DNA from 4 places in the Mesorhizobium sp. M0136 genome. Region 2 is predicted to be linked to each of the others. Evidence: predicted binding sites of a transcription regulator. Region 2 holds the regulator's gene; each other region holds the start of a gene.
What was found. Region 2 encodes PhoB, which activates phosphate uptake and scavenging genes when phosphate is short. Its sites were predicted from a motif close to TGTCATNNANCTGTCAT; they were not measured.
Positions count from the first base shown of each region.

Region 1: NKJ35_RS12660 (LTA synthase family protein) is a predicted target of PhoB. The motif match lies at 4,940-4,956, and genes of this name have one in related genera.
Region 3: phnC (phosphonate ABC transporter ATP-binding protein) is a predicted target of PhoB. The motif match lies at 3,533-3,549, and genes of this name have one in related genera.
Region 4: NKJ35_RS16220 (PhoX family protein) is a predicted target of PhoB. The motif match lies at 3,545-3,561, and genes of this name have one in related genera.

Region 1 covers NZ_JAMYTP010000008.1:234,819-242,176, forward strand. Annotated here, with positions in the region: gene NKJ35_RS12640 (cyclopropane fatty acid synthase) at 1-738, opposite strand, end outside; gene rplI (50S ribosomal protein L9) at 892-1,476, opposite strand; gene rpsR (30S ribosomal protein S18) at 1,691-1,939, opposite strand; gene rpsF (30S ribosomal protein S6) at 1,939-2,430, opposite strand; gene NKJ35_RS12660 (LTA synthase family protein) at 2,974-4,899, opposite strand; gene fabD (ACP S-malonyltransferase) at 5,147-6,127, shown strand; gene fabG (3-oxoacyl-[acyl-carrier-protein] reductase) at 6,172-6,909, shown strand; gene NKJ35_RS12675 (acyl carrier protein) at 7,097-7,333, shown strand.
Region 2 covers NZ_JAMYTP010000016.1:6,347-13,704, reverse strand. Annotated here, with positions in the region: gene NKJ35_RS19665 (ROK family protein) at 1-1,168, shown strand, start outside; gene phoB (phosphate regulon transcriptional regulator PhoB) at 1,178-1,867, opposite strand; gene phoU (phosphate signaling complex protein PhoU) at 1,884-2,591, opposite strand; gene pstB (phosphate ABC transporter ATP-binding protein PstB) at 2,624-3,427, opposite strand; gene pstA (phosphate ABC transporter permease PstA) at 3,424-4,275, opposite strand; gene pstC (phosphate ABC transporter permease subunit PstC) at 4,279-5,268, opposite strand; gene pstS (phosphate ABC transporter substrate-binding protein PstS) at 5,328-6,389, opposite strand; gene NKJ35_RS19630 (hypothetical protein) at 7,043-7,358, shown strand, end outside.
Region 3 covers NZ_JAMYTP010000019.1:12,847-20,204, reverse strand. Annotated here, with positions in the region: gene NKJ35_RS21885 (carbon-phosphorus lyase complex subunit) at 1-399, shown strand, start outside; gene NKJ35_RS21880 (alpha-D-ribose 1-methylphosphonate 5-phosphate C-P-lyase PhnJ) at 396-1,307, shown strand; gene phnK (phosphonate C-P lyase system protein PhnK) at 1,304-2,080, shown strand; gene phnL (phosphonate C-P lyase system protein PhnL) at 2,083-2,790, shown strand; gene NKJ35_RS21865 (DapH/DapD/GlmU-related protein) at 2,787-3,404, shown strand; gene phnC (phosphonate ABC transporter ATP-binding protein) at 3,631-4,479, shown strand; gene phnD (phosphonate ABC transporter substrate-binding protein) at 4,568-5,476, shown strand; gene phnE (phosphonate ABC transporter, permease protein PhnE) at 5,529-6,485, shown strand; gene phnE (phosphonate ABC transporter, permease protein PhnE) at 6,553-7,358, shown strand, end outside.
Region 4 covers NZ_JAMYTP010000012.1:52,063-59,420, reverse strand. Annotated here, with positions in the region: gene NKJ35_RS16240 (SulP family inorganic anion transporter) at 1-1,607, opposite strand, end outside; gene NKJ35_RS16235 (helix-turn-helix domain-containing protein) at 1,788-2,057, opposite strand; gene NKJ35_RS16230 (phosphatase PAP2 family protein) at 2,372-3,073, opposite strand; gene NKJ35_RS16225 (hypothetical protein) at 3,088-3,426, opposite strand; gene NKJ35_RS16220 (PhoX family protein) at 3,629-5,635, shown strand; gene NKJ35_RS16215 (GNAT family N-acetyltransferase) at 5,736-6,419, opposite strand; gene NKJ35_RS16210 (MarR family winged helix-turn-helix transcriptional regulator) at 6,419-6,907, opposite strand; gene NKJ35_RS16205 (ABC transporter permease) at 7,044-7,358, opposite strand, start outside.

The DNA of each region.
Region 1 (7,358 bases), on a different contig from region 2:
GACCGAGACGATGCGATCGAAACGTTCATTGAGTTCGCGATAGTCCTTGATGTCGAAATGAACCCGGTTTTGCAGGCCTTGCGCATGGGCGCGGTCGGTGGCGACGCCGTGCTGCTCGGTCGACAGCGTCACGCCCTGTACGTCGACGTCGAACGCCTTGGCGAGATAAAGCCCAAGCCCACCCCAGCCGGAGCCGATATCGAGCACCGTCTGGCCGGCCCTCAGCCTGAGCTTGGCGGCAATATGGCGCTTCTTGGCCGCTTGTGCCTCGTCGAGGGTCATATCCGGCTGCTCGAAATAAGCGCAGGAATATTGCATGTCCTCATCGAGGAAGAGGCGGTAGAGGTCGCCCGACAGATCGTAATGGCGCTGCACGTTGCGGCGCGCCCGCGACGCCGTGTTGATCTGCTGCAGGCGCCGGAAGGCGTGGCGCAGACCTTCGATCGCTTTCGACCAGGTGGCATCGATACCGCCGCTGCCCATGTTCTGGAACGCAATGCGCATCACCCCCAGCACGCCGCCTTCGAGAATGTCGAGTTCACCGTCCATGTAGGCTTCCGGCACCGCCAGCATCGGATCGAAAGTGATGGCGCGCTCGGCATGCCTTGTCTTGATATGCATGTGCACCGGCTCGCCGCTGCCGTCACCGAAAGTCACCATCGAGCCTTGCGGCCCTGTCACCTTGAGATTGCCTGTGCGGACCAGGCGGTCGAGAATGCGTTTCAGCAGAATATTCATGACCAAATGTCCCCTCTCGGTCAGACAGGCTGTCTTATTCTGCATCAAGATATAGGGGTTCGAAAAGTTCCATTTGGCATAAAAATGCCCGGGTACGAGGCCCGGGCATTGGTCCAGAATAGCGATTAGCCGGCGAATGCCGACGAATGACGATCAGCCGTTGTCTTCGCCGCCCTCGAACTCCGCATTCGGATCGAAGAAGTTTTCCGGCCGCGCATTATCGTTGATGTCCTCGCCGTAGATGGCTTCGGCGGTTGTCAGCGTTTCGCCCTTGGCCTGGCGCTCCGCTTCGTCGGCCGTGCGGGCAATGTTGAGCGTGATGGTAACCTCGACCTCCGGATGCAGCGCGATCGCCACATTGGTGACGCCAATGGTCTTGATCGGCTGGTTGAGCAGGATCTGGTTGCGGTTGACCGAAAAACCTTCCGCCGTCACCAGCTCGGCGATGTCGCGTGTCGAGACCGAACCATAAAGCTGACCGGTCTCGCCGGCCGAGCGCACGGCGATGAAGCTCTTGCCGTCGAGCTTTTCTGCAATCTGCGCGGCCTCGGACTTGCGCTCCAGGTTGCGGGCTTCCAGTTGCGCCCGCTGTCCCTCGAACTTCTTCTTGTTAGCTTCGTTGGCGCGCAGCGCCTTGCCCTGCGGCAACAGGAAATTGCGGGCGAATCCGTCCTTGACCTTGACGGTGTCGCCCATCTGGCCGAGGCGGGAAACGCGTTCGAGAAGAATGACTTCCATGGTTTTGTTCCTTCGCTTGGGCGCTATCCTCAGGATCGGCGCCGAGTTGTCTGGAACAGGTCAGGAAGCTGGGGCGTCGCCGCCTGTGTCGCTGTCCTGCCTGTCGCGGCAGTTAGGATCTCTTGTCGAAATCCAACCCGGAATTTGGTGTTCGATCCGGCTACGCCCGTCGTGGCCGGTGACAAAAAGCGGGCGGCGAACCGCCCGCGTAGATTTAGCGGACCACGTAGGGCAGCAGGCCGAGGAAGCGGGCACGCTTGATCGCCTTGGCGAGTTCGCGCTGCTTCTTCTGGCTGACGGCGGTGATGCGCGATGGCACGATCTTGCCGCGCTCGGAGATGTAGCGCTGCAGAAGCCGCACGTCCTTGTAGTCGATCTTCGGCGCGTTGGCGCCAGAGAACGGGCAAGTCTTACGGCGGCGGTGGAAGGGGCGCCGGGTTGGGATCTGGTTGATGTCGACCATTATTCTGCGGCTCCTTCAAAGCCTTCGCGCGGACGGCGCGGGCCACGATCGGCACCGCCATCGCCGAAGCTGCGCGGCGGACGATCACCACGGTCACCGCGATCGCGGTCGCCGAATGAGCGCGGGCCACGGTCGCGGTCGCCGAAGCCGCCGCGTTCCGAGCGCTCTTCGCGCTTCTGCATCATTGCCGACGGACCTTCCTCATGCGCATCGACCTTGATGGTCAGGAAACGCAGTACGTCCTCGGACAGACCCATCTGGCGCTCCATTTCGTTGAGCGCGGCCGGCGGGCAGGTGATGTCCATGAGTGTATAATATGCCTTCCGGTTCTTGTTGACCCGGTAGGTGAGGGACTTCAGTCCCCAGTTCTCGACCCGGCCGACGGACCCGCCATTCGCGGTGATGACGCCCTTGTACTGTTCGACAAGCGCATCGACCTGCTGCTGCGAGAGGTCCTGCCGAGCAAGAAACACATGTTCGTATAGAGCCATAGTGTTCGTGCCTTTCTTCGTTTCTCTCCCGGTTCCCGGCGGCAAAAGCCTCTGCAACTTCTCTGACCCGCAATCCTTGCGAAGGCGGGGAAGAAAGGAGCATGACGAGACGGTCGAGAGCGGAGACACGGGAGGCGGAAGCACTTCCGGCTTCACACGAAGGTTTCGAAAAACCTCCGGCCCTCCGTTCAGCCCCCAGCAAGGACCGGCAGATTGCGGGCGTCTATACAGGAATTTGGCCGCAAGGCAAGGGCAAACGGCCGACGTGTCGTAAGCAGATGAGTTGCACGCGAGTTGTCCGGTTTTATTGGGCTGCTGGCCTCATTCGCAAGGTCTTATGGATTTCCTGCCCGGACCCAAGGATGTTTTCCGGCATTTCGCCTGACAAAACAAACCGGATGCCCTGTTCGTATAATCGCGGGAGACGATCGAGGTAACGCCAACAAATCGAACAGCTCTACGCAGTCGGCAATCAGCTGCAACAATTCCCGTCTCTCGACGGCACGATCGGAGTTCGCGCATCACGCTGCAACTTCAGCTGCCTCAGCTCGTATGTGCAGCCACTTTGCCGGTGGTTTCGGGGAAGAAATCGGGCGCCGCATGGCGCTTGCCGAACATCATGTCGTATTGCAGCAGACGGAAGTCGCGGATTGCCGGATCGATCTCTTTCTGACGCGACCAATCGGGGGTGGCGTCGCCCCCCGGTGCCAACAGCAAATTGCGGTCGATGACGCGGTAGCGCTCTCGCAGTTGGCCGAGGAAGCCGGTGTAATAGGGATGGCTGATGCCGGCCGTTTTCAGGATATGGTAGGGCAGGAAGGCCGGGCTGACGGCGCCCAGATCCTCGGCCGGGCCGCTGCGGTTCGACCAGACGATCAATGGCGTCTCGTGGTGCTGCAGCATCTGGTCGGCCGGCTCCTTGCGCGGCGCGACATTGTCCTTCAGGAAACCGGTCTCGACGTAGACCGGCCCAAGCGGCGGCAGGTGATCGCCGAAGAATGCGATGACGGTCGGCCGCTCGCGTTTCTTCGCCCATTCGATCAGCCGCTCGAGGCCGCGGTCCGCATCGGAAGAGCCTTCGGCGTAGCTCAACAGCGATTCACGTGCCCATTGGCTGATCGGCGCCTGCACCTTGTGGGTCGGATTGTTATAGCGATACGGCTCATACGGCCCGTGGTTCTGCAGGCTGACGGCGAAAAAGAAGACCGGCTCGGCGCTGGTATCGGCTTCGCGGATGATCTCGTCGGTCATCGCTGCGTCCGACGCGAGCGGTCCGCGCTTCTGCATGGGCGGCAACGTCTCCTCGGACTTGAAGTCGTTGAAGCCGAAATCGGCATAGACGGCCCCCCGGTTCCAGAACCAGTTGGTGCCGGGATGGATGGCGCGCGCTCGATAGCCCTGACTTTTCAGGAAGGTCGCCAGCGAGGGAGTCGGTGTCCGCACATATTGCTGGTAGGGAATGCTGCCCGCCGGCAGGAAGGCGTTGGAAAAGCCGGTCAGGGCCTCGAACTCGATGTTGGCCGTCATGCCGCCGAACTCCGGCGAGAACATGTAGCCCGTGCGCAGTGCCCGCACATTGGGGATAGGGTCGGGTGTGATGGTGACGCCGGGCAGCTTGGTCGGATCCCAGAAGGATTCGCTCATCACGACGATGATGTCGGGCTTCTCGGCAGGTACCGAGGCGATCACCTGCGGTTTGCCGATCGCTTCGATTGCCTTGTCGGAATAGCCGGGCGGCGCCGAGACATGCGCCATCGGGACGTTCAGCGCGAAGGCGAGCGCAAAACCGTTCGAGGCATAGTTTTCCTTCTGGTCCCACATAATCGGGATGATCTGCAGCCGGTCGCGCGTCCACGAGAAAGTGGCATAGTCCATGATGGAGACGAAGAAAGCGATCAGCGGCACCGTCAGCGTCAGCCGGGCAAGGCGGCCCTTGTGGCTGAGCGCCGGAACGCGGCGGCGCCATAACCGCCAGCCATAGACGAGCAGCGACAGCCCGCCGACGATGCCGATCGCCAGGGCAATGGCGGTTCCCGGGCGGTCGCGGACCAGGAGCGGCATCAGTGCCACGATCTGCCGGGAATAGAGGAAATCGGTCGGATAGAGCGGATCGCCGAGATAGAGCGACTTCTGGTGGCCGACGAACGCCAGCGACAATGTCAGCGGCGCGACGATCATCAGGCTTTGATGGCTGCGGCCGAGCACGGCGTCGAGGCCGATGAGGATCAGCGCAAAAATGATGATCGTGGTCCAGCCGGGTTTGAAAGGCTGCAGAAAGAAATCAATGGTGCCGGCAAAGTTGCCGCGCACGATCAGTTCGATGGCAAACACCAGGATGGCCGCAGCCAGCAAGCTGATAAGGCCATAGCGGATGACAGGCCATCTGCGCGCCGGCAGATAGCCAGTCGACGGATCGCCTTCAAGAAACTGTGGCGCCGCCTCGGCTGCGCTCTGCTTGGTCTTTGCCACTTCAATAGTTCCCCGGCCCGCAACAAAGGCGTCACTCGATTGTCATCGAACTGTCACGCAAAGCCTAGCGCCTGCGGCGGAAATAAGAAGAGCCAGCAAACAAATCGTGAGCGGTTTTCATCATGAGTGATCGCCAAAAAGCCTGCCGAAACAGGCACTCGGCCGACGCTGAGCGGTCAAGGTTGGACTTGACTTGGGCGCACGCCTTGCGTCACAGGCAGCGAGAACCAGCAGCTGGGAGCCGACGATGGCCATCGCATTCACCTTTCCGGGGCAGGGCAGCCAGGCCGTCGGCATGGGCAAGGACCTCGCCGATACTTTTGTGGAATCGCGGCGGATCTTCGAGGAAGTCGACGACGCGCTCGGTGAAAAACTATCGCAGCTGATCTGGGAAGGCCCGGAAGAGACGCTGACGCTGACCGCCAATGCCCAGCCGGCACTGATGGCGGTGTCACTTGCCGCAGTCCGGGCGCTGGAGGCGCGCGGCTTCTCCCTGAACGGCAAGGTCACCTATGTCGCCGGCCATTCGCTCGGTGAATATTCGGCACTTGCGGCCGCTGGTTTCGTTTCGGTCGCCGACGCCGCCCGGCTGTTGCGTATCCGCGGCAATGCCATGCAGGCGGCTGTACCGGCCGGCGAGGGCGCCATGGCGGCGATCATCGGGCTGGAACAGGCCGACGTCGAGGCCGCTTGCGCAGAGGCCGCCCAGGGCACCGCCAGAGATCCCGCGCAAGCCTTGGTGTGCCAGATCGCCAACGACAATGGCGGCGGCCAGCTGGTGATCTCCGGCGCCAGGCCGGCGGTCGAACTGGCGGCGAAGCTATGCACGGAGAAGGGCGCCAAGCGGGCGCTGATGCTGCAGGTCTCGGCGCCCTTCCATTCGGCATTGATGAAGCCTGCGGCCGAGATCATGCGGGAGGCGCTGGCCGCCGTGACTAAGAGTGCGCCCGCCGTGCCGCTGGTCTCCAACGTTACGGTGACCCCGACGAGCGATCCCGACGAGATTGCCCGCCGCCTCGTCGAACAGGTGGTCGGGCGCGTGCGCTGGCGCGAAACGGTGGAGTGGTTCGGCAGCAACGGCGTTGCGACGCTTTACGAAGTGGGCGCCGGCAAGGTGCTGTCGGGGCTGGCCCGCCGCATCAACCGCGATATTGCCACCACTGCCATCGGATCCGCGGCGGATGTCGAGGCGGCGCTGGGGCGCTTGCATAATCAACTGGCGATTTGACCCCGCTCCATGCAAAGGGTGTTCGCTCAGATCAGGAGGCAAGAATGTTCGAATTGACCGGCCGCAAGGCGCTCGTCACCGGCGCATCGGGAAGTATCGGCGAGGCGATCGCCCGCGTGCTGCACGGCCAGGGCGCCATCGTCGGCCTGCATGGCACACGTATCGAGAAATTGGAGGCGCTGGCCGCCGAACTGGGCGACCGGGTCAAGCTTTTCCCGGCCAATCTTTCCAACCGCGACGACGTCAAGGCGCTCGGCCAGAAGGCGGAGGCCGACCTCGAAGGCGTCGACATCCTCGTCAACAATGCCGGCATCACCAAGGACGGGTTGTTCGTGCGCATGGCTGACGCCGACTGGGATAGCGTGCTCGAGGTCAACCTGACCGCCGTGTTCCGGCTGACCCGCGAGCTTACCCATCCGATGATGCGGCGCCGCCATGGCCGCATCATCAACATCACTTCAGTGGTTGGCGTCACCGGCAATCCCGGCCAGACCAATTACTGCGCCTCCAAAGCCGGTATGATCGGCTTTTCCAAATCGCTGGCGCAGGAGATCGCCACCCGCAATATCACCGTCAACTGCGTCGCCCCGGGCTTCATCGAATCGGCGATGACCGCCAAGCTCAACGACAAGCAGAAAGAGGCGATCATGGCGGCGATCCCGACCCGGCGCATGGGCACGGGCGCCGAAGTCGCCTCTGCCGTCGCCTACCTCGCTTCCAACGAGGCAGCCTACGTCACCGGCCAGACCATTCATGTGAATGGCGGCATGGCAATGATCTAACACTTGGGAAAACGCTTCATTCCGTCTTGGATGCACGGGATTTTTCGTGTAATGCCGCCCGCAACCCGGCGGTTCGGGCAAAAACCGGTCCTGTTCCGCTGCGTTTCCGGCAGGACCATCTTTCAGCTTGATTAGCGGCATTCTGCCCGCTAACGAAGACAGACAACCAAAAGACGAGGATGCCCAAATGAGTGACACCGCAGAGCGCGTCAAGAAGATCGTCATCGAGCACCTTGGCGTCGATGCCGACAAGGTGACGGAGCAGGCGAGCTTCATCGATGATCTGGGCGCGGACAGCCTCGACACGGTCGAACTTGTCATGGCGTTCGAAGAAGAGTTCGGTGTCGAGATCCCGGACGACGCCGCCGAGACCATCCTGACTGTTGGCGATGCGGTGAAATACATCGACAAGGCCTCGGCCTGACGCTATTTGCAGTCATCACCGAGGA
Region 2 (7,358 bases):
CCAGCCATCGCGTACGGAGATAGCAGCCACCACCGGCCTCAGTCATTCAACCATATCGGCGATCTCCTCCGACCTGATACGGGAAGGCATCCTCGCCGAGAGCAAGGCAAGTGAGGCCGTTTCGTTGAAACGCGGTCGTCCGCAGGTCGGCCTCGCCCTCAACCCGGAAGCGGCGGCGGTGCTGACCGTGGTGTTGTCGCTGAATTTCCTGTCGGCCGCCATTATCGACTATGCGGGACAGGTGGTCGCCGAGGAACAGCGCCGGCTGGACACGCTGACCATGCCGCGCGACGAGCTGACCCGCGAATGCATGGCCATTGTCCGGCGCCGGCTTGAGGACCCAGACCTTGACGTCCGCAGTGTCGCCCGCATCGCCCTGGCGATTCAGGGCATTACCGACTCCCCTGCGCGCGCCATGCTGTGGTCGCCGATCACGCCGCAGACCGACATCGCCTTTGCCGACATGCTGGAGGACGAATTCGGCATCCCGGCCACGGTGGAGAACGACTGCAATATGATGGCGGTAGCTTTGCGCTGGCGCAATCCGGATCGCTATCACGACGACTTCATCGCCATCCTGCTTTCGCACGGCATCGGTATGGGGCTTGTGCTGAAGGGCGAACTGTTCACCGGGACGCATTCCTCGGGCGGCGAATTTGGCCACATGATCCATCGTCCGGGCGGCGCGCTCTGCCGCTGCGGGAGGCGCGGCTGCATCGAAGCCTATGCCGGCAACTATGCCATCTGGCGCAACGCCAGGCAGATGAGCGAAGACAGCGAACCTATCGCCGACGTCAGCGACGCCGACATGCGCGCTCTGGCGGCCCGGGCGCGCGAGAAGGATGGGCCGGAACGCGAGGCCTACCGCAAGGCCGGCGAAGCGCTGGGTTTCGGTCTCGGCTCGCTGTTCGCGCTGATCGATCCGGCACCGGTCGCGATGGTCGGCGCCAGTGCCGCTGCCTTCGATCTGATCGAACCGGCCTTGCGCAAGGCCATCGCCCAGACCGCCGGTGGCCAGCATTCGGGCTCGATCTCCTTCGACACCGAGCCAAACGAATTGCCGCTGATCCGCGAAGGCTGCGCGATGCGGGCGTTAAACTTCGTCGACCAGGAGATTTTCGCGCCGGGCGCGCAAATGAGGCCCGGCGTCAGAAAGAACGTCGCCTGACCAGGCGGGTCAATCTTCCCTGATCGCATAGCCGGCACCGCGGATGGTGCGGATGACATCCGGCATGCGGCCGTTATTGACGGCTTTGCGCAGCCGCCCGACATGCACGTCGACGGTGCGTTCGTCGATGTAGATCGTCTCGCCCCAGACATTATCGAGCAACTGGCTACGCGAGAAGACGCGGCCCGGATGCCGCATCATGAACTCGAGCAACCGGAATTCGGTCGGCCCGAGCCTGATTTCGCTCTTCTTGCGATAGACCCTGTGCGATTCGCGATCGAGCACGATGTCGCCGACCTTTAGCACGCTGGACAGCACTTCCGGCTTGGCGCGCCGCAGCAGCGCCTTGACCCTGGCCATGAATTCCGGCGTCGAAAACGGTTTGACCAGATAGTCGTCGGCGCCGGTCGAAAGACCGCGCACCCGGTCGCTCTCCTCGCCGCGCGCGGTCAGCATGATGATCGGCAGCCGCTCGGTTTCGGGGCGCACGCGCAACCGGCGGCAGAGCTCGATGCCGGAAACCGCCGGTATCATCCAGTCGAGCACCAGAAGGTCGGGCACATTCTCCTGCAAACGGATCTCGGCTTCGTCGCCGCGTGTCACCACCTCGACCTGGTAGCCTTCGGATTCGAGATTGTAGCGGAGCAGCACGCCCAACGGCTCCTCGTCCTCCACCACCATTATGCGTGGTGCGATCATCGGCTGGGCACCCCCATCATGTCACCGGCGCGGACATTGTCGTTTCGTCCTGCTTCGGACGGTTGACCGGCAATTGCTCGCCGGTCAGCACATAATACGCATTTTCGGCGATGTTGGTGACATGGTCGCCGATCCGCTCCAGATTCTTGGCGCAGAACAGCAGATGCGTGCAAGCGGTGATGTTGCGCGGATCTTCCATCATGTAGGTCAACAGCTCGCGGAACACCGACGTGTATTTGACGTCGATACGCTCGTCGGCGGCACGCAGCTTGGCCAACGCGGCCGCATCGCCTGCAGCATATTCCTCGATGACGCCCTGCACCTGGATGAGCACCAGCTGCGCCATCGCATCGATGGAATGCGAAAGGTCGCGCGGCGTGACGCTGAGGCCGACCGCGCTCACACGCTTGGCGATGTTCTTGGCAAGGTCGCCGATGCGTTCGAGGTCGCCGGCCATGCGGATCGCTCCGACGACATGGCGCAGATCGTGAGCCATTGGCTGGCGCTTGGCGATCAGGGTGATGGCGCGGTCGTCCAGTTCGCGTTGACGCGCGTCCATGATGGCGTCGTCGGAGACGACGCGTTGCGCCAGCACGTTGTCGGAATTCAACAGGGCCTTGGTCGCCCCGCCGACCATCGAACCGGCGAGGTCGGCCATGTCGCGGATCAGCTTGCTGATCTGCTCGAGATCCTCGTCGAAAGAAGCGACTGTGTGTTCGCCCATGGTCCTGTCCTCATATGCATGATCGGAACGGCTCAGCCGAAGCGGCCAGTGATGTAGTCCTGCGTGCGCTTCTCGCGGGGCGACGTGAAGATCTTCTCGGTCCGGTCGAACTCGACCAGTTCACCCAGATACATGAAGGCGGTCTGGCGCGACACGCGCGCTGCTTGCTGCATGTTGTGGGTGACGATGACGATCGTGTAGTCGGCTTGCAACTCGTCGATCAGTTCCTCGATCTTGGCCGTCGACAGCGGGTCGAGGGCCGAAGCCGGTTCGTCGAGCAGAATGACTTCCGGCTTCACTGCAACGGTGCGGGCAATGCAGAGCCGCTGCTGTTGGCCGCCGGACAGGCTCAAGCCGCTGGCGTTTAGCTTGTCCTTGACCTCGCTCCACAGCGCGGCCCGCTTCAACGCTTGCTCGACGCGGCCGTCCATCTCGGACTTGCCGAGATTCTCGTAGAGCCTGACGCCGAAGGCTATGTTCTCGTAGATCGACATCGGGAACGGCGTCGGCTTCTGGAACACCATGCCGATCTTTGTCCTGAGGAGGTTGAGATCCTGCGACCGGTCGAGAATGTTCTTGCCGTCAAGCAGCACCTGGCCCTCGGCGGTCTGTTTCGGGTAGAGCTCGTAGATGCGGTTGAAGACGCGCAGCAGCGTCGATTTCCCGCAACCCGAAGGGCCGATGAAGGCCGTGACGCTGCGCTCGGGCAGCGACAGGCTGATGTCCTTCAGCGCCTTGCTCTGGCCGTAGTAGAAGTTGAGGTTCTTGACCTCGATCTTCGTCTTCTCGGTGACCGTTTCGGTCATCGTCATGTCTGGGGACAACATCTGTGTCATCTGTCCTCTCTGCGTCCGGTAAGGCTGCGGGCGAGGATGCTCAAGCCCAGAACCGTCAGGGTGATTATGAGTGCGCCGGTCCACGCCAGTTGCTGCCATTCCTCGTAAGGGCTGAGAGCGAACTGGAAGATGGTCACCGGCAGGCTGGCCATCGGCGCGTTGATATTGCTGCTCCAGAACTGGTTGTTGAGCGCGGTGAAGAGCAGCGGCGCCGTCTCGCCGGAAATGCGTGCTATCGCCAGCAATATGCCGGTGACGATCCCGGACAATGCGGCGCGGTAGGCGACCGAACGGATCACCACCCAGCGTGGCGCGCCGATCGCGGCACCGGCTTCACGCAACGCGTTCGGCACCAGGTTGAGCATGTCTTCAGTGGTGCGCACGACCACCGGAATGACCAGGATGGCAAGCGCCACGGCGCCGGCAATGGCCGAGAAATGTCCCATTGGCCGCACCATCAATTCATAGACGAACAAGCCGATGATGATCGACGGCGCCGACAACAGGATGTCGTTGATGAAGCGGACGACGGTGGTGATGCGCGAAAAGCGTCCATACTCGGCCATGTAGGTTCCCGCCAGCACGCCGATCGGCGTGCCGACGACAATGGCGATGATCGTCATCAGCAGGCTGCCCGCGATGGCATTGAGCAGGCCGCCGGCTTCGCCCGGTGGTGGCGTCATCTCGGTGAAGACCGCGAACGAAAGCCCGGCTGTGCCCTTATAGATCAACGCACCGAGGATGAGCGCCAGCCAGGCAAGTCCGATGCCGGCGGCGACGACGCAAAGCGCCATCATCACCGAATTCCTGGCTTTGCGGCGGCTGTGGAGCGATGAGGATGTCGACATCGGTCAGGCTCCCGTACGGGCGTCGATCCGCATCAGCATATAGCGGGCGGCGGCAAGGATCAGGAAGGTGATGACGAACAGGATCAGGCCGAGCGCGACCAGCGAGGAGGTGTAGAGGTCGCCGTCGGCCTCGGTAAATTCATTGGCGATGGTCGCCGAGATCGTCGTGCCCGGTGCGAACAGGGAGGCACTGATGCGATGCGCGTTGCCGATGACGAAAGTCACCGCCATGGTTTCGCCGAGTGCCCGGCCGAGGCCAAGCATGACGCCGCCCATGATGCCGATGCGGGTATAGGGAATGACCACGCGCCGGGTCACTTCCCAGGTGGTGCAACCGATGCCGTAGGCCGATTCCTTCAGCACCGCCGGCACCGTATCGAAAACGTCCTTGGTGATCGAGGTGATGAAGGGCAACACCATGATGGCGAGGATCAGCGCCGAGGTCAGAAGGCCGATGCCGTAAGGAGGGCCGGCGAAAAGGCTGGATAGTCCCGGCACGCCGTGGAAGATGCTGATGATGAAGGGCTGTATCGTCGTCTGCAGGAACGGCGCGAACACGAACAGGCCCCAGATACCATAGATGATCGAGGGAATGCCGGCCAACAGCTCGACCGCTATGCCGATCGGGCGCCTGAGCGGGCGCGGGCAGAGCTCGGTGAGAAAGATTGCAATGCCGATGCCGATCGGAACCGCGATCAGGATGGCGATCGCCGCCGTTACCAGGGTGCCGTAGATCGGCGCCAGTGCGCCAAATTTTTCCGTGACCGGATTCCAGCTCTCAGTCGTCAGGAAAGAAAAACCGAAGGACGACAGCGCCTGCCATGAGCCGGCAAACAGCGAGATCGCGACACCGCCGAGGATGACCAGCACAAGGATTGCGGAAGCGCGGGTGAGTCCGCGAAATATGGCATCTGTGAGCGCGAAGCGCCGCACCGTAGCTTCCCTGGCCCGGGCTGCTGCAGATGATGGCATGGCATCGGAAGCGATGGTCATTGGGTCCTCGCAATTAAAGGCAACAGGGAGGGCGCCGTCGACGCCCTCCCTGGAGGAGATTACATAGCCGAGTAGAGCGGCTTGCCATCGTCGCCGACGACTTCCTTGGCCCACATGGCCTTGACGCTCTCAACCACCTTGTCGGGCATCGGAACGTAGTCCAGCTCGCCGGCCATCTCGTCGCCCTTGTCATACGCCCAGGCGAAGAATTTGAGCGCTTCGCCGGTGGTCGCGGCGTCGTCCGGCTTCTTATACAGGAGGATCCACGTCGCCGCCGTCATCGGCCAGGACTCGGCGCCCGGCTCATTGGCGAGGATCACCCCATAGCCCGGCTGCGAGCTCCAGTCGGCATTGGCCGCTGCCGCCGAGAACGCGGCTGCGGTGGGCTCGACCTTCTTGCCGTCCTTGTTGATCATGTCGGTGTGGGTGAGCTTGTTCTGCTTGGCATAGGCGTATTCGACATAACCGATCGCGCCGCCGGTCTGGGAGACGTTGTTGGCAACGCCCTCATTGCCCTTGGCGCCGATGCCGACCGGCCATTCCACGGCCTTGTCGACGCCGACCTTTTCTTTCCAGTCCGCGCTGACGTCGCCGAGGTAATAGGTGAAGTTGAACGTCGTGCCCGAACCATCGGAACGGTGAACGACCGCGATCGCCTGCGAAGGCAGCTTGACGTCGGGATTGAGCTTCTTGATCGCCTCGTCATCCCAGCTCGTGATCTTGCCGAGGAAGATGTCGGCCAGCGTCGGGCCGTCGAGAACCAACTCGCCCGGCTTGATGCCTTCGAGGTTGACGACCGGAACGATGCCGCCCATCACCATCGGGAACTGAGCCAGTCCGGACGCTTCAAGCTCGTCGCCCTTGAGCGGCGCATCCGAAGCGCCGAAGGTAACGGTCTTGGCTTTGATCTGCTTGATGCCGCCGCCGGAACCGATCGACTGGTAGTTGAGGCCAACGCCGGTGTCTTTCTTGTAGGTGTCGGCCCACTTCGCATAGATCGGGTAGGGGAAGGTGGCGCCGGCGCCGGAGATGTCCGCGGCGAGCGCGGCGGACAGGGTGAGGGTGGTCGTCGCCGCAGCCATTGCAATCGCAACGGCCGCCGAGCGGATGAAATGTCTCATGTGGCCTGCTCCTGTTCGGAATATGGTCTCTCGGCGCCATTCCTCCGGCGCCCGCTGAGGCCAATAGCCCCCGATTATTACAGTCGCATGACAGTTTCATGTCGCTCCGGTAACGTCGTCCAGCCGGGTTAAGAAGGAGCGGCCGCGGGCTTTGTCGGCATGGGCGGCGGTTTGCCGCTGGAATCAGCAGCTTGCGTGATTTCCGGCCGGCATCGTCTGCTCGGCGATCGCAGCCACCGGCTTTAAAAGAAAAAAGCCGGACGGGAGCGCGTTGCATGCAGCCAGAACGTGTCATGGCCGCGCCATCGCCGAAACAGGTCCGTTGGGGTAAATCTGACCCTGTTTCTTGCCGGCGGTCGCTGCTCCCGCCCGTAACTGGAGGAGCGGAACTTCGAACATCCCATTGTCGCCACTGAGCGCGGCTTTGGTATGGTGCGATCGCACCATGGCCTTACGCTGGAAGCGTTGACGAATCGCAAGTTTCTAACTCGCGCTGGACCCCCATTCGCGCCCGACTCGGCGTTCGATCTTCGAGCAAGGCCTTCGACGGGAAGCGCGACGACTTCTACTTCACGGTATCTACTCCCTTCGCCCTATTCCGCCGGTTGTCGGTTAGGCCGAAGCGGCGTTATAAGCTTGCAGGGGTATTGCTGATGTCTCGACGGATTCTGCCTGTCTTCCTGTGCCTGGCGCTGCCTCTGGGAAGCGGTTGCGCGCGCAGCTATGACGGCACCGTGATCATTCCCAAGCCGCTCGATGTTCGCCGGTTCTGGGATCGGCCTTCGCCGCAGGCGCAAGCCGAACAGTCGCAACTGGAGACCGACGTCTTTCCAGTGGCGCCGCAAACGACGAAAAGGCCGGCGATGCGCAGGAATGCAGCTTCCGTTGCAGCGCCACGGAGGAGGGCCACCAACAACCCACCCGTGCTGTCGCCGGAGCCGACGAAGGCGCTAACTTGCAGGAACGTCA
Region 3 (7,358 bases), on a different contig from region 2:
CCGGAACTGCCTTTCGCAGTGCCGCTCGGCAGTATCCGCGTCACCGAGTGCCAGATGGTCAACCAGTTCAAGGGCTCGGCCAAGGCGCCGCCGCAATTCACCCGCGGCTACGGCCTCGTCTTCGGCCAGAGCGAGCGCAAGGCGATGGCCATGGCGCTATGCGACCGCGCGCTGCGGGCGGCGGAGTTGGGTGAGGATGTCGTCGCCGCCGCCCAGGACGAGGAGTTCGTCATCTCGCATTCCGACAATGTCCAGGCGACCGGCTTCGTCGAGCATCTGAAGCTGCCGCATTATGTCGATTTCCAGGCCGAGCTCGACCTCGTGCGCCGCATGCGCGCCGAGCACGACGCCCGCGAGAACGCCGGCAAGGCCGAAGAGAAGAGAGAGGCCGCGGAATGACCGCACAACCAACCGACATCGCCACCTACAACTTCGCCTATCTCGACGAGCAGACCAAGCGGATGATCCGCCGGGCGATCCTCAAGGGCATCGCCATCCCTGGCTATCAGGTGCCGTTCGCCTCGCGCGAAATGCCGATGCCCTATGGCTGGGGCACCGGCGGTGTGCAGGTCACCGCTTCGATCATTGGCCCCCTCGATGTGCTCAAGGTCATCGACCAGGGCGCCGACGACACCACCAATGCCGTCTCGATCCGCGCCTTCTTCAAGAAGGTCGCCAATGTCGCTGTCACCACTGAGACGGCGAAGGCGACCATCATCCAGACTCGCCACCGCATCCCCGAGCATCCGCTGAGCGCGGGTCAGGTGCTGGTCTATCAGGTGCCGATCCCCGAGCCGCTGCGCTTCCTCGAGCCACGCGAGACCGAGACGCGCAAAATGCATGCGCTGGAGGAATATGGCCTGATGCATGTAAAACTCTACGAGGACATCGCCAAACATGGCCGTATCGCCACCACCTATGCCTATCCGGTCAAGGTCGAGGGCCGCTATGTGATGGACCCGTCGCCGACGCCGAAATTCGACAACCCGAAAATGCACCGTTCGCCGGCTTTGCAATTGTTCGGCGCCGGCCGCGAAAAGCGCATTTATGCACTGCCGCCCTTCACCGACGTGGTCAGCCTCGACTTCGAGGACCATCCGTTCGAGGTGCAGACCTTCGACCAGCCCTGCGCGCTGTGCGCGGCCGAGAACGTCTATCTTGACGAAGTTATCCTCGACGACCATGGCCGCCACATGTTCGTTTGTTCCGACACCGACCACTGCGAGAAGCGGCGCGAGCAAGGCCATCGCGGCCACCTTGCGCCTGAAACCCCTCTTGCCCTGGAAAAAACGGAGCCGGCGCAATGACCGACGAACCGCTGCTGCGCGTCTCTGCGCTGTCCAAATTCTACGGCTCGCGCGTCGGCTGCGAGAACGTCACCTTCGATCTGTGGCCGGGCGAAGTGCTGGCTGTCGTCGGCGAATCCGGGTCCGGCAAGACGACTTTGCTCAACTGCCTGTCGACAAGGCTACTGCCCAGCTCCGGCACCGCCAGCTACCGCATGCGCGATGGCCAATTCCGCGAGCTCTACCGCATGAGCGAGGCCGAGCGCCGCTTTTTGATGCGCACCGACTGGGGCTTTGTCCACCAGAACCCCGCCGATGGTCTGCGCATGACAGTGTCGGCCGGCGCCAATGTCGGCGAGCGGCTGATGGCGGTCGGCGACCGCCACTACGGAAAAATCCGAGCCACGGCGGTCGACTGGCTGTCGCGCGTCGAGATCGACGAGGGCCGCATCGACGACGAGCCGCGCGCCTTTTCCGGCGGCATGCGCCAGCGCCTGCAGATCGCCCGCAACCTCGTCACCGGGCCGCGGCTGGTGTTCATGGACGAGCCGACCGGCGGCCTCGACGTCTCGGTGCAGGCGCGCCTGCTCGACCTGCTGCGCGGCCTGGTCACCGACCTCGGTCTGGCGGCCATCGTCGTCACGCACGACCTTGCGGTGGCACGTCTGCTGTCGCAGCGCATGATGGTGATGAAGGACGGCCGCGTCGTCGAAAGCGGCCTCACCGACCGGGTGCTCGACGACCCGCGCGCGCCCTACACCCAGCTTCTCGTTTCTTCCATTCTGCAGGTGTGACTATGGCAACCCCGCTCGTTGTCTCCGACGTCGCCAAAAGCTTCACCATGCATCTGCGCGACGGCATCAAACTGCCGGTGGTCGCCGGCGTCTCGTTCGCGATCAGGGCCGGCGAATGCTCGGTGCTCGGCGGCCCGTCCGGCGCCGGCAAGAGCTCGATCCTGAAAATGCTCTACGGCAATTATGCCGCCGATGAAGGCCAGATCATCGTCCAGCACGAGGGCGGGCTCATCGATCTCGCAACTGCCAGCCCGCGCACCGTGCTTGCCGTCCGCCGGCTTACCATCGGCTATGTCAGCCAGTTCCTGCGCACCGTGCCGCGTGTCTCGGCGCTCGATGTCGTCGCCGAGCCGCTGGTCGAGCGCGGCGAGGAGCGTGAGGTCGCGCGCGGCAAGGCACGTGCCTTGCTGGCGCAGCTGAACCTGCCGGAAAAACTCTGGGCGCTGCCGCCGGCGACGTTCTCCGGCGGCGAACAGCAGCGCGTCAACATCGCGCGCGGCTTCATCACCGAGCATCCGATCCTGCTGCTAGACGAGCCGACCGCCTCGCTCGACGAACGGAACCGCGACGTGGTGATTTCCCTGATCGCCGCCAAGAAGGCGGCGGGCGTCGCCTTGCTCGGCATCTTCCACGACCACGACGTGCGCGAGGCGGTGGCCGACCGTATCATCGACGTGACCGCCTTCGCCGCCGGAAAAATCGCCGCATGACGAGGAAACTGTCGGAGGCACCGCTGATCCACGAGACGGCGCAAGTTGAGAACTCGACGCTTGGCCGCTGGACCGAGATCGCCGAGCGCTGCCGGGTTTCCGAAAGCACGCTCGGCGACTATTCCTACATGATGCAGGACTGCGGCGTCTGGTGCGCGACGATCGGCAAATTCGCCAACATCGCCGCCAATGTGCGCATCAACGCCACCAACCATCCGACCTGGCGGCCGACGCTGCACCATTTCACCTATCGCGCCTCGGACTATTGGGACGACGCCGAGCACGAGAGCGAATTCTTCGCCCAGCGCCGCGCCAAGCGCGTCACCATCGGCCACGACACCTGGCTCGGCCACGGCTCGACTATCCTGCCGGGCGTCACCGTCGGCGATGGCGCCGCGGTCGGTGCGGGTGCCGTGGTGTCGAAGGACGTCGCGCCCTACACCATCGTCGGCGGCGTGCCGGCCAAGCCGATCCGCGAGCGCTTCGACCGCCGCACGGCGGAGCGCTACCAGGCGCTCGCCTGGTGGGACTGGGACCATGCAAGGCTACGCGCCGCGCTCGATGATTTTCGGGAACTGTCAGCGGAGGCCTTCCTGGAGGAGTATGGCGGCTAACGGTCGTGAAATGGTGACTAGTGAATGGGGCAGCGGACAGGTTTCGAGGCTCAGGAAAGCCTTTCTTATCACCATTCACCATTCGAGCCTCTCGTGCTGGATTGGCCGCGCCGCTCCAGGCTGTGGGCAGTAACAAAACTGACATCGTTCCGACACCGCAGGTTCATGCGGCTGCGCTAGCGAGGGTTAACAGACCTTCAATTGCGATTGGACTGGAGCCTGCACCATGTCAGCTACGCTCGAAATCCGCGGCGTCACCCGCCGGTTCGGCAAGAACACCGCCGTCAGCAATGTCGATATCGCGATCCCGCACGGTCAGATGGTCGGCATCATCGGCCGTTCCGGCGCCGGCAAATCGACGCTTCTGCGCATGATCAACCGCCTCATCGATCCCAGCCAGGGATCCATCCTGTTCGACGGCGTCGAGGTTTCCGGGTTGCGCGGCTCGCCGCTCCGGCGTTGGCAGCGCGACTGCGCCATGATCTTCCAGCAGTTCAATCTGGTGCCGCGCCTGGACGTGCTGACCAATGTGCTGCTCGGCCGGCTCAACCACCGCTCGACGCTGTCCAACCTCTTCGGCATGTTCTCGCGCAGTGAATGCGCCGAGGCTGTTGCCGCCCTTGAGCGTCTCGACATCGCCCGCACCGTACTGCAGCCCGCCGGCACGCTTTCCGGCGGCCAGCAGCAGCGCGTTGCTATTGCGCGTGCCATGATGCAGCAGCCGAAGGTGCTGTTGGCGGACGAGCCGATCGCCTCGCTCGATCCGCTCAACGCCAAGGTGGTGATGGACTCGCTGCAGGACATCAATTTGCGCGAAGGCATCACCGTCATCACAAATCTGCATACGCTTGATACGGCCCGCAACTATTGCAGCCGTATCATCGGCATGGCCGCCGGCAAGGTTGTCTTCGACGGCCCGCCCGAAGACCTCAACCGCGAGGCCGTGCGCATGGTCTACGGCGCCGACAGCAATGGCGGCGAAATCTCCGAGGCCATCACCTCGACCAGCGTCGCCATCAAACAGAAAATCGCTGCATCCGCCGGACCGCTCGAGCCCGTATTCCCTGGCTACTGAGAACGGCCTGATCGCCCGCCCGCGTCAAAGGCACTCGTCAAAAGTTCGAACGCTCCGGCGCGAAGCCGGAACCAACAGGAGAGAGATAATGTTCAGGAAGATGGTTTTTGGCGCGGTTTCATTGCTCGCCATCGCAACAAGTGCCGCTCACGCCCAGGATATCAAGGAATTTCGCATCGGCATCCTTGGTGGTGAAAATGAAGCGGACCGGCTGCGCAACTTTCAGTGCCTCGCCGATCACCTGAAGTCCGAATTCGGCTTCGAGAAGGTCTCGCTGTTCCCGGCCGCCGACTATGACGGGGTGATCCAGGGCCTGCTCGGCGGCACCCTCGATTTCGCCGAGCTTGGCGCGTCAGGCTATGCCAGCGTCTACCTCAAGGATCCGAACGCCGTGACCCCGATCCTCGCCACCCAGCAGACCGACGGCGCGACCGGCTATTATTCGATCGGCCTGGCGCTGAAGTCGTCCGGCATCACCGACATCAAGTCGGCAAAGGGCAAGAAGCTCGGCTATGCCGACCCGGATTCGACCTCCGGTTATCTGATCCCGCTGACCCAGATCCCGAAGGACACCGGCGCCTCGAACGAAACCTTCTTCGCCTCGACCCAGTTCAATGGCGGCCACGAGAACAACCTCCTCGCCGTTCGCGACGGCAAGGTCGATGTTGCGGTTGACGACTCCTCGGGCATTGGCGACTTCAAGAACGGCTACACCTCCGGCACCTTCCACAAGGAAGTCGCCAAGGGCGCCGTCGACCCCAACGATTTCGTCGAAGTCTGGCGCTCCGGCTTGATCCCGAACGGCCCGCTGGTCGTGCGCACCGCACTCGGCGGCGATATGAGCGCCAAGCTCGCCAACTTCTTCACCAGCCTGCCGGCCAAGGACAAGCCTTGCTTCGAGGCCATCGAAGGCGGCGACTTCACCGGCTACGTTCCGGTGAAGCCCGACTTCTACAGCGTCATCGTCGAAGCCCGCAAAGCCGCGATCGGCGGCTGAATACAATTGAAAAGGGCGGCGTTTCCCGCGCCGCCCTTTTTGCATGCCGATCATGACCATGTCAGCCACAATTCGTTCAGACGCGATCCGGCAGACGGCAGAGGCCTGGCGACGCCAGACATCCTTACGCCGGTTCTACACGGCGCTCGGCATCGGTTTGCTGCTTGTCGCCATATGCACAGCCATGTGGTTCGCCGACGAGGCCAATGCCGGACATTTCTTCGATCGGCTGCCGCATATACTGGATTTCCTTAGCTGGCTTGTTCCCAAAGACTGGAACGACGTCTGGCGGGCGCTGTTCGACATCGCATCGCCGCACGACAAGGGCAGCCAGGAGTTCAACTTCCCGCTTGGCCGCGTCTATCTCTGGGGCGGTTTTTACCTACCCGAATATTTCGAGCTGATGCTCACCACGCTCAACGTGGCGCTGGTTTCCACTTTCATCGGCTTCGTCTTTGCGGTGCCGTTCTCGTTCATCGCCGCGCGCAATTTGACACCCAGTCCGGTGCTCAGGCTCGTCGTCAAGCGCTTCATGGAACTGCTTCGCGCCTTCCCCGAGATCGTCATTGCCGGCCTGTTCGCAGCCATCCTCTCGACTGGCCCGGTCGCGGCCATCATCGCCATCGGCCTGCATTCGATCGGCGCCCTCGGCAAGCTCTTCTATGAGATCAACGAAAACACCGACATGCGCGCCGAAGAAGGCCTGCGCGCGGTCGGCGCCAACTGGTTCGAGCGCGTGCGCTTCGCCGGCCTGCCGCAGGTGCTGCCCAATTTCATGTCCTATGCGCTGCTCAGGATCGAGATCAATGTCCGTATCTCGACCATCATCGGCGCGGTCGGCGGAGGCGGCATCGGCGAGGAGCTGAAGCTCTCCATCTCACGCGGCTTTGGCGCCAAGACGCTGGCACTGGTGCTGCTGTTGTTCACCACCATCTTCCTCGTCGACCAGTTCTCCGCCTGGCTTCGCCGCAAGCTCGTCGGCGAGCAGGCCTTCATGATGGGCGCCTGACCATGATCCCAAAAAGTGGATTCCGGTTTTTGGAAAAGATTATGGCAAATCAACAAGAAGACTGCCCATGGCCGCGATGACCGCCGATGAGATGCAGGCGATAGAGGAGCGCTTTCCCCAAGTAGTCCGACGGCCCTTGTACAAACGCTTCGGCCCGCTGGTGCTGTTCGCCGGCATCCTGCTCTACCTCGTCTATGCCTTGTGGTTCTTCAGCCTGCCGCAAGTGCTGAGGCAATCGCACTGGGAGCGCCTGCCGCTCTTCCTGACGCAATGGATCAGCTACGATCTGCAGCCGGAATTCCGTCTCGATCAGCCTCAGATCACCCCCAAATACCCGCGTTTTTCTGCACTTGGCGAAGACCCGCATCCCGACTGGGTCATCGCCAATGCCAACGGCTCCTACACCGTTCTGATCGACGGCCGAGCCAAATCCGTCACCTTCGACAAGGCCGAGGCAACGCTTGTCGCCAATGGCCAGGCGGTGCCGGTGTCGTTGACCAGCGGCAAGCCGGTGATAACCGGCCCGGTGCCGGACTGGATCACCGCGCATGACGATGAAATCGTCGCCCGGATGGGCTTTGCCGGCGAGGTTCGCATAACCGTCGATCGCGTCAAGGTCCGCAAGCGCTTCCTCGGCTGGGCGAATTTCGTCTTCGACACACGCTCGCCCTTCTTCGGCAAGTCGCCCGGCGAGGTGGTCTCGTTGCTGATGTCCGGACCCCAGCTCAAGCCGGGCACATCAAACATTGCGCTGGCCGCCGACAATATCTGGAACAACGCCCAGTGGCAGCATGGCGACGTCTGGACGAAGCTGTTTCAGACCATCGTCATGGCATTTCTCGGCACCTTGCTCGGCGGCATCGTTGCCTTCCC
Region 4 (7,358 bases), on a different contig from region 2:
GTCTGCGGTGAAGCGCCTGAGATAATAAAGCGAACGCCGGCGCGCTTGGCCTTGTGGGCCGCGCCCTCGATGACATTGGCCGCCGTCGAATCGAAGAACGGCACCGCCGAACAGTCGAGGATGAAGTTCTTGCGCTGGTCGGCGATGCGGTCCAGCACCGTGCCGACGGTCGAGGCGGCGCCGAAGAAAAAGGCGCCCGATATCCGGTAGACCACGGTGTCGGCATCGCTCGCCTCGCTGGAATCATAAGCGCTGGCTCGGTCGGCGACGTCTTCCTGCACCAAGGATTGATGGTCCGCCTCCACCGCGATGCTCTTGGCCATGCGGTCGATGAACAGGATCGAGCCTAGCGCGAAGCCGACGACGATGCCTTCGGTCAGGTCGCGTAAGATGACGATCAGGAACGTCGCCATCAGTACCAGCGCATCGCCGCGCGAGGCGCGCAGCAAGGTGGCGAAGGCCTGTTTCTCGAACATGTTCCAGCACACCACCGCCAGCACGCCGGCAAGTGCTGCAAGCGGGATATAGCTGGCCAGCGGTGCCGCCACCAGCATCAGAGCAAGCAGAATGGCCGAGTGCATCATGCCTGAGACCGGTCCATGCGCGCCGGCCCGTACATTGGTCGCGGTGCGGGCAATGGTGCCAGTGGTGCATATGCCGCCGAACAAGGCGGAGGCGATATTGGCGAAGCCTTGCGCCACCAACTCGCAATTGGAGCGATGCCGCCTTCCGGTCATGCCGTCGGCGACGACGGCCGACAGCAGCGATTCGATCGCCCCGAGCAGCGCAAAGGCGATGGCGTCCGGCAGCACGTCGATTATCCTGTCGAGGCTGAGCGGCGGGAAGGCCGGCCATTGCAGGCTGCGCGGGATGCCGCCGAAGCGCGTGCCGATCGTCTCGGCCGGCATGGCGAGCAATGCGACGACGAGGGATGCCAGTCCGATGGCAATCAGCATAGCCGGCCACTTCGGCCGAAACCGCCTCAACGTCGCAATGGTGATGATGGTCAGTGCCGCCACCGCAGTTGCGGCGAGGTTGATTGTTCCGGCCGCTTCGCCGATGGCCATCAGCTTCGGCACCAGCGGCCCTGGCTCCTTGCCGGCGAGCTTCAGCCCGAACAGTTCGACGATCTGGCCGGAGAAGATGATGACAGCGATGCCGGCGGTGAAGCCGACGGTCACCGGGTAGGGGATGAATTTGATGTAGGTGCCAAGTCTGAGATAGCCGATGGCAAGCAGGAACACGCCGGCCATCATCGTCGCCAGCAGCAAGCCGTCGACGCCAACCCGCGCCACCGTCGCCGCCACAAGCACAATGAAGGCGCCGGCCGGGCCGCCGATCTGGAAACGGCTGCCGCCAAGCGCCGAGACCAGGAAGCCGCCAATGATCGAGGTGTAGAGCCCGCGCTCCGGCGTCACGCCTGAAGCAATGGCAATTGCCATCGACAACGGCAGCGCAACGATGGCGACAGTCAGCCCGGCGATGGCATCCGCCTTGAAATGCGTGAGCGTGTAGCCCTCGCGCAGCACCGTCACCAGCTTCGGGGTGAACAGTTCGGAAAATGTCGGCCGCGCCGGTTGATGCACTGCCCGCTGCGTCTGATCCATCGAGTGCCTTCCGCATGAAACCAAGGAGCGGCGGGATCGTCGGCAGGACTGTCGGCGGTCGCCGTCGCGACTTGGAGCGGCGTGCGTCCAAATAGGCGCACAGATACGCCCCAACACTTTTGACCCGCGCATCGGACTATCCGAAAATCGAATTTGATTTTCGGCGATGCGGCAGTAGCGTCAGCCTTGCGGGTTCTGCGGCGTGACAGGCTTGAGGCGAACGCCCCTGCCGCCACGCTCGCTCGCCTGGTTCTCGCCGATCAGCTCGACCCCGGCCTCTTCAAGGGCCTGGATGACCTTCATCAGCGTATCGACCACGCCCCGGACCACGCCGTCGCTCGCTTCCATGCGCTGAATGGTTGGAAGCGAAACCCCGGCGCGCTCGGCGAGGGTCTTCTGATCGATGCCGGCCAGCGCCCTCGCGGCACGCATCTGCGCGGCAGTGATCATCGGTCAAAACCCCGTCTGAGTTCTGCAGTATCACGTATAATACCTTCATAATGATGGGTCAAACATCATCTTGCCTATGTGAAACATGCAACAGTCTTTGCCAGCCGGTGCGCTGGCATGCTACAAACCTCGACATCGTTAGGCGGGACATCCATTGCGGTACCGATTTCACAGGTACGACCTTAAAAGGGATGAGCAGGTGAAGACATTCAAAGCGTTGGCGACCTCGACAGTCTTGCTGTCGATGGTTTTCCTGCTGGCAGGCTGCGGACATGGCCTGATCAACAGGCTGATTTGAAGTAGTCCGGCCGACGTCAGGTGCCGTCGGCCCGCCCTAGCCATCGCTGCAGCAATCGTGCCGCCAGCCAGCACAGCATCGCCCAGGCAAAGCCGGCGCACCAGCCGGCCAGCACGTCGGACGGCCAGTGGACGCCGAGATAGATGCGGCTGATGCCGACCACCACCGTCGTCAGCACCGCCAGCACGAGCACATAGATCTTCGTTGTGCGCCCGGGCAAAAACCGTGCCGCCATGCTGCCCAGCGTCAAATACGTCACCGCCGACAGCATGGCGTGGCCGCTCGGAAACGAAAGCGATGCCACATCGGCGAGATGCGAGACCAGATCCGGGCGCGGCCGGTCGATATCGAATTTCAGCACGCTTGACAGGAGCTGGCCGCCCGCCACCGCGACGAACATGAGAAGCGCCGCGCCTGGCCTGCGGATAAGGAGCAGATAGACGATCATTGCTGCCGTGATCAGCACCAGTACGCTGGCGCTGCCGAGGCTGGTGACGTCGCGCATCGCTCCTTCCAGCCACGCCGGTCCGATCGGATTGTCGGGCTGGCCGGCCTTGCGGAAGGCAAGCAGGATTTCGGTGTCGAAGGCATGCGGCGTGGTCGCCCGCGCCAGCTCCATCAGTTCTTCGAACCCCCACAGCCCGCCGGCAATGACCAGCCCGGCCAGCAGAACCGGGAACTCCAGCCAGTTGCGCAGTCTGCTTGCAATCTTCTTCATCGGCCCGATCGCAGCTACAGCCTTTGCAGATAGGGCCCGAGCGTGATCAGCGCCACAGCTGCGATGGCAAGCACAATGCCGGTTGCCTGCAAGGCATTGACGCGCTCGCCGAAGAAGACCAGCGCCACCACATTCACCGACACCAGCTGGATCACCGCCGACAGGCTGAACGACACCGACATGCCGAATTCACGGATCAGCCTCAGCATGATCAGATTGCCCAGCGAATAGAGCGCCAACGTCAGCACGATCTTGCCGAGGCTCGGCGCCAGCCCCCACTGTTTTGCGGCCATGGCCGCCAGCAGAAAGATCACCGTCGAAACGCAGAGCTGCCCAAGTCCCCAGAAACTCACTTTTGTTCCTCCCGATGCGGTCCCTACGCGCCTGCCGCAGCTCTTGTTTCCGAAGCGCCGGTCGCGGTCAAGCGGGGCTGATGTTGGATACGAAATCGCAGGTGGCAATTAGCCGGCATGTCATCAAACTGTGACCTGCCGGTAATACCGGATTGGCCAGGCAACACGCTCCAGCAATCCATCCAGCCAGAGGCAGGCCCCCATGACTGAACAGCGCTCGACCGAACATCGCACCCCTGACGCCCATTTCCGCACCAGCCTGCTCGAGGAAAACGATGGGCCAGGAGCCAATCCCACCGACAACCGCACCATGGGTGAGATCATCGCCGCGCGGTTCTCGCGCCGCGGCTTCCTCAAGGGCTCGCTTGCCGTCTCGGCCATAGCCGCTACCGTCAGCCCGCTGGCGCTGATCGCCGCCGACAACGCCCGCGCCGCCGAAGGCTCCGCCTTCGCTTTCGACGAGCTCGAGGCCGGCATCGACGACAAGCATCACGTCGCACCTGGCTATGACGCCGACGTGCTGCTGCGCTGGGGCGATCCGCTGTTCGCCGATTCGCCGGAATTCGATCCGACAAAACAGTCGGCGGAAGCCCAGGCCAGACAATTCGGCTACAACAACGACTATGTCGGTTATATCCCGATCGGCGGCTCGGCCGAGCATGGCCTGCTGGTCGTCAACCACGAATACACCAATCCGCATCTGATGTTCCCGGGCCTCGTCACCATCGTCGATGGCAAAGCCAAGCAGGCGCCCCTCAGCAAGGAGCAAGTCGATGTCGAGATGGCCGCGCATGGCGGCACCATTGTCGAGATCCGCAAAGAAGCCGGCAAATGGCAGGTCGTGCGCGACGGCAAGCTCAACCGCCGCATCACCTCCAATACCGAGATGGCACTGTCTGGCCCCGTCGCCGGCCACGACCGCGTCAAGACCAGCGCCGACCCGAGCGGTACGAAGGTCATCGGCACCCTCAACAACTGCGCCGGCGGCGTCACGCCGTGGGGCACCTATGTCATGGCCGAGGAGAACATCCACGGCTATTTCTCGGGCGAGCTGCCGCAGGGCCATAACGAGGCGGCCAACTACAAGCGCCTCGGCATTCCCGAAGGCGCCTATGAATGGGCGGCGCATCATGACCGTTTCGATATCGGCAAGGAGCCGAACGAGCCGAACCGCTTCGGCTGGATCGTCGAGGTCGACGTTCAGGATCCGACGTCGGTGCCGAGGAAGCGCACCGCCATGGGCCGCTTCAAGCATGAGGGCGCAGAATCGATCGTCGCCAAGGATGGCCGTGTCGCCTTCTACCTCGGCGACGACGAGCGCTTCGACTATGTCTATAAGTTCGTCACCACAGGCAAGTTCAATCCGGACGATCGCGCCGCCAACATGAATTTGCTCGACGACGGCACCTTGCATGTCGCCAAGTTCGCCGAGGACGGTTCAATCGAATGGCTGCCGATCGTCTTCGGCCAGGGACCGCTGACAGCGGCAAACGGCTTTGCCAGCCAGGCCGACGTGCTGATCGAGACGCGCCGTGCCGCCGACCTGCTTGGCGCCACCAAGATGGACCGCCCGGAAGACATCCAGCCCAATGCCGCCAATGGCAAGGTCTATGTCATGCTGACCAACAATTCGAAGCGCAAGGCCGACCAGGTCGACGCCGCCAATCCGCGCGCCGAAAACGCCTTTGGCCATATCATTGAGATCGTCGAGGATGGCGGTGATTTCGCTGCGACCAAGGGCAAGTGGGAAATCCTGCTGAAATGCGGCGATCCCGCCGTGGCCGAAATCGGCGCCACCTTCTCCACCGCAACCACTGCCAATGGCTGGTTCGGCATGCCGGACAATTGCGCGGTCGATTCGGCCGGCCGCCTCTGGGTTGCTACCGACGGCCAGGGCCCGAAGGCCACAGGCCGCACCGACGGCCTGTGGGCGGTCGACACGGAAGGCCCGGCGCGGGCGACCTCAAAGCTGTTCTTCCGTGTGCCGATCGGCGCCGAAATGTGTGGTCCCCTGTTTGCGCCGGACGACCAGACTGCTTTCGTTGCCGTCCAGCATCCAGGCGACGGTGGCGAGGACTGGGAGGCTTTTGGGCGTCCCTCCTATTATGAGGATTTGTCGACCCGCTGGCCTGACTTCAAGCCGGACATGCCGGTGCGCCCGGCGGTCGTTGCCATCACCAGGCAAGGCGGCGGCAAGATCGCGGTCTGAGACGCGGGAAGGCCTTGCAGTCTCGAGGAAGGATTTCGGTGGATGCGAAATCCTTCCTTTCCTGATATGGGATGCATCCATGCTGCGCATCATGCGCCGACTAATCATTCGGTGCGCTAACCACGGCCACATTCATTGTGCTTCGCAACCTGAAGCCAATGGACTCGTATAGTCTGATGGCCGTGGCGTTGCTGGCATAGGCGTGGAGATAGGGAATTTCGCCGCGCGCCACTATCCGGTTTGCCACGAACAGGGACAGCAGCTTGCCCAGGCCACCGCCGCGAAATTCCGGATTTGAGCACACCCCGCTGAGTTCGGTATAGCCAGGTTGCTTCATGCGCTCGCCGGCCATTGCCACAAGTCTGCCCTTGATTTTCACGCCCCAAAAATCGCCCAGGCTCAGGGCTTCGAGCGTGAATGGGCCAGGCTTGGTGAGCAATGCCAGGGCGAGCATCTCATCGGCATCGTCTCGGGTCAGACGTTGCACACGTTTGTCAGACACGGTTTGCAACGGCCGCTCGGCAATCATTTGAACCCCGGCTGCGGTCGAAGTCGCGGAAAGCCCCGCGGGCAGAGCAATGGCGTCCGACTGAAGCAGGATGACACTCTCGCCCGCGGAGACAAGCTGTTCGAGCGCCCGCAGGCTTTCGGCGTCGTCGGCGCCAGTGGCTGCGAAAGGAACAATCGACGGCCGGTATCGCCTGGCGAGGTCATTGCCTTGCGCGAACGCCCGATGTCGCGTCTGAAGCGCGCTCCAGATAGGCCGGTCGAGCAGGTGTCTCATCACGCAGCGCCCTCCGGATTTTTCACTCGACGGTCGAGAGGGGCCGCAGCGAGGCCGTCCTCGATGGCGGTCAGCTGCTCAAGAAGCGGCCCCGAAAGATCCGCGCACAAATCCGCAACGGCGTTCTCGATGCAAGGCCAGACGTCACGCTTTGCGACATCGACCAGCCGCCGGCCGTCCCGTGTGAGGGCGACAATCCTGCGCCGCTGGTCATCGGTCGACTGACTAACCTCGAGCAATCCCAATCCGGCCAGAAGCGAGACGCTTCGCGTTACACCCGGCTGCGCGATGCCAAGCGATTGCGCCAGTTCCCCGACAGGCAGCGGGCCCAGCCTGTCGAGCGCGGCCAGCAGTGGGTATTGGCTCGCCTGAACCGGAACATCCAGCCGGTCGAGCAGGCGCTGCGCCTCCGCCTGCAGTTGCTCGCCTATACGCTTCATCCTGCTGCCGAGGCACAAGAAACCAAGCGATCGTACGACGTCTTCCATATGCCAATCCGTCTCGCGAAAAACAATAACATGATATATAACAAGACATGAAGATCAAGGGGCTGTCGTCGCAAGGGCTGCACTCAGCGCTGTTTCCGTTGACCGATAAGGCTGCTTTGCCTGGCAGGCCAGTCGCTCAGTTGCGGAGCCGGTAGCCGGTCCTGAAGATCCAGGCGACGATTGCTATGCAGACGAGCAGAAAAACAACCGTCATGCCGAGGCTGACGCCGACCGAAACGTCGGACTTGCCGTAAAAACTCCAGCGGAAGCCACTGACCAGGTAGACGACCGGGTTGAACAGCGTCACCGTGCGCCAGATGCCCGGCAGCATGTTGATCGAATAGAAGCTGCCGCCGAGGAAGGTCAGCGGCGTGATGATCAGCAGCGGCACCAGCTGCAGCTGCTCGAAGCTCTTCGCCCAGATGCCGATGATGAAGCCGAACAGGCTGAA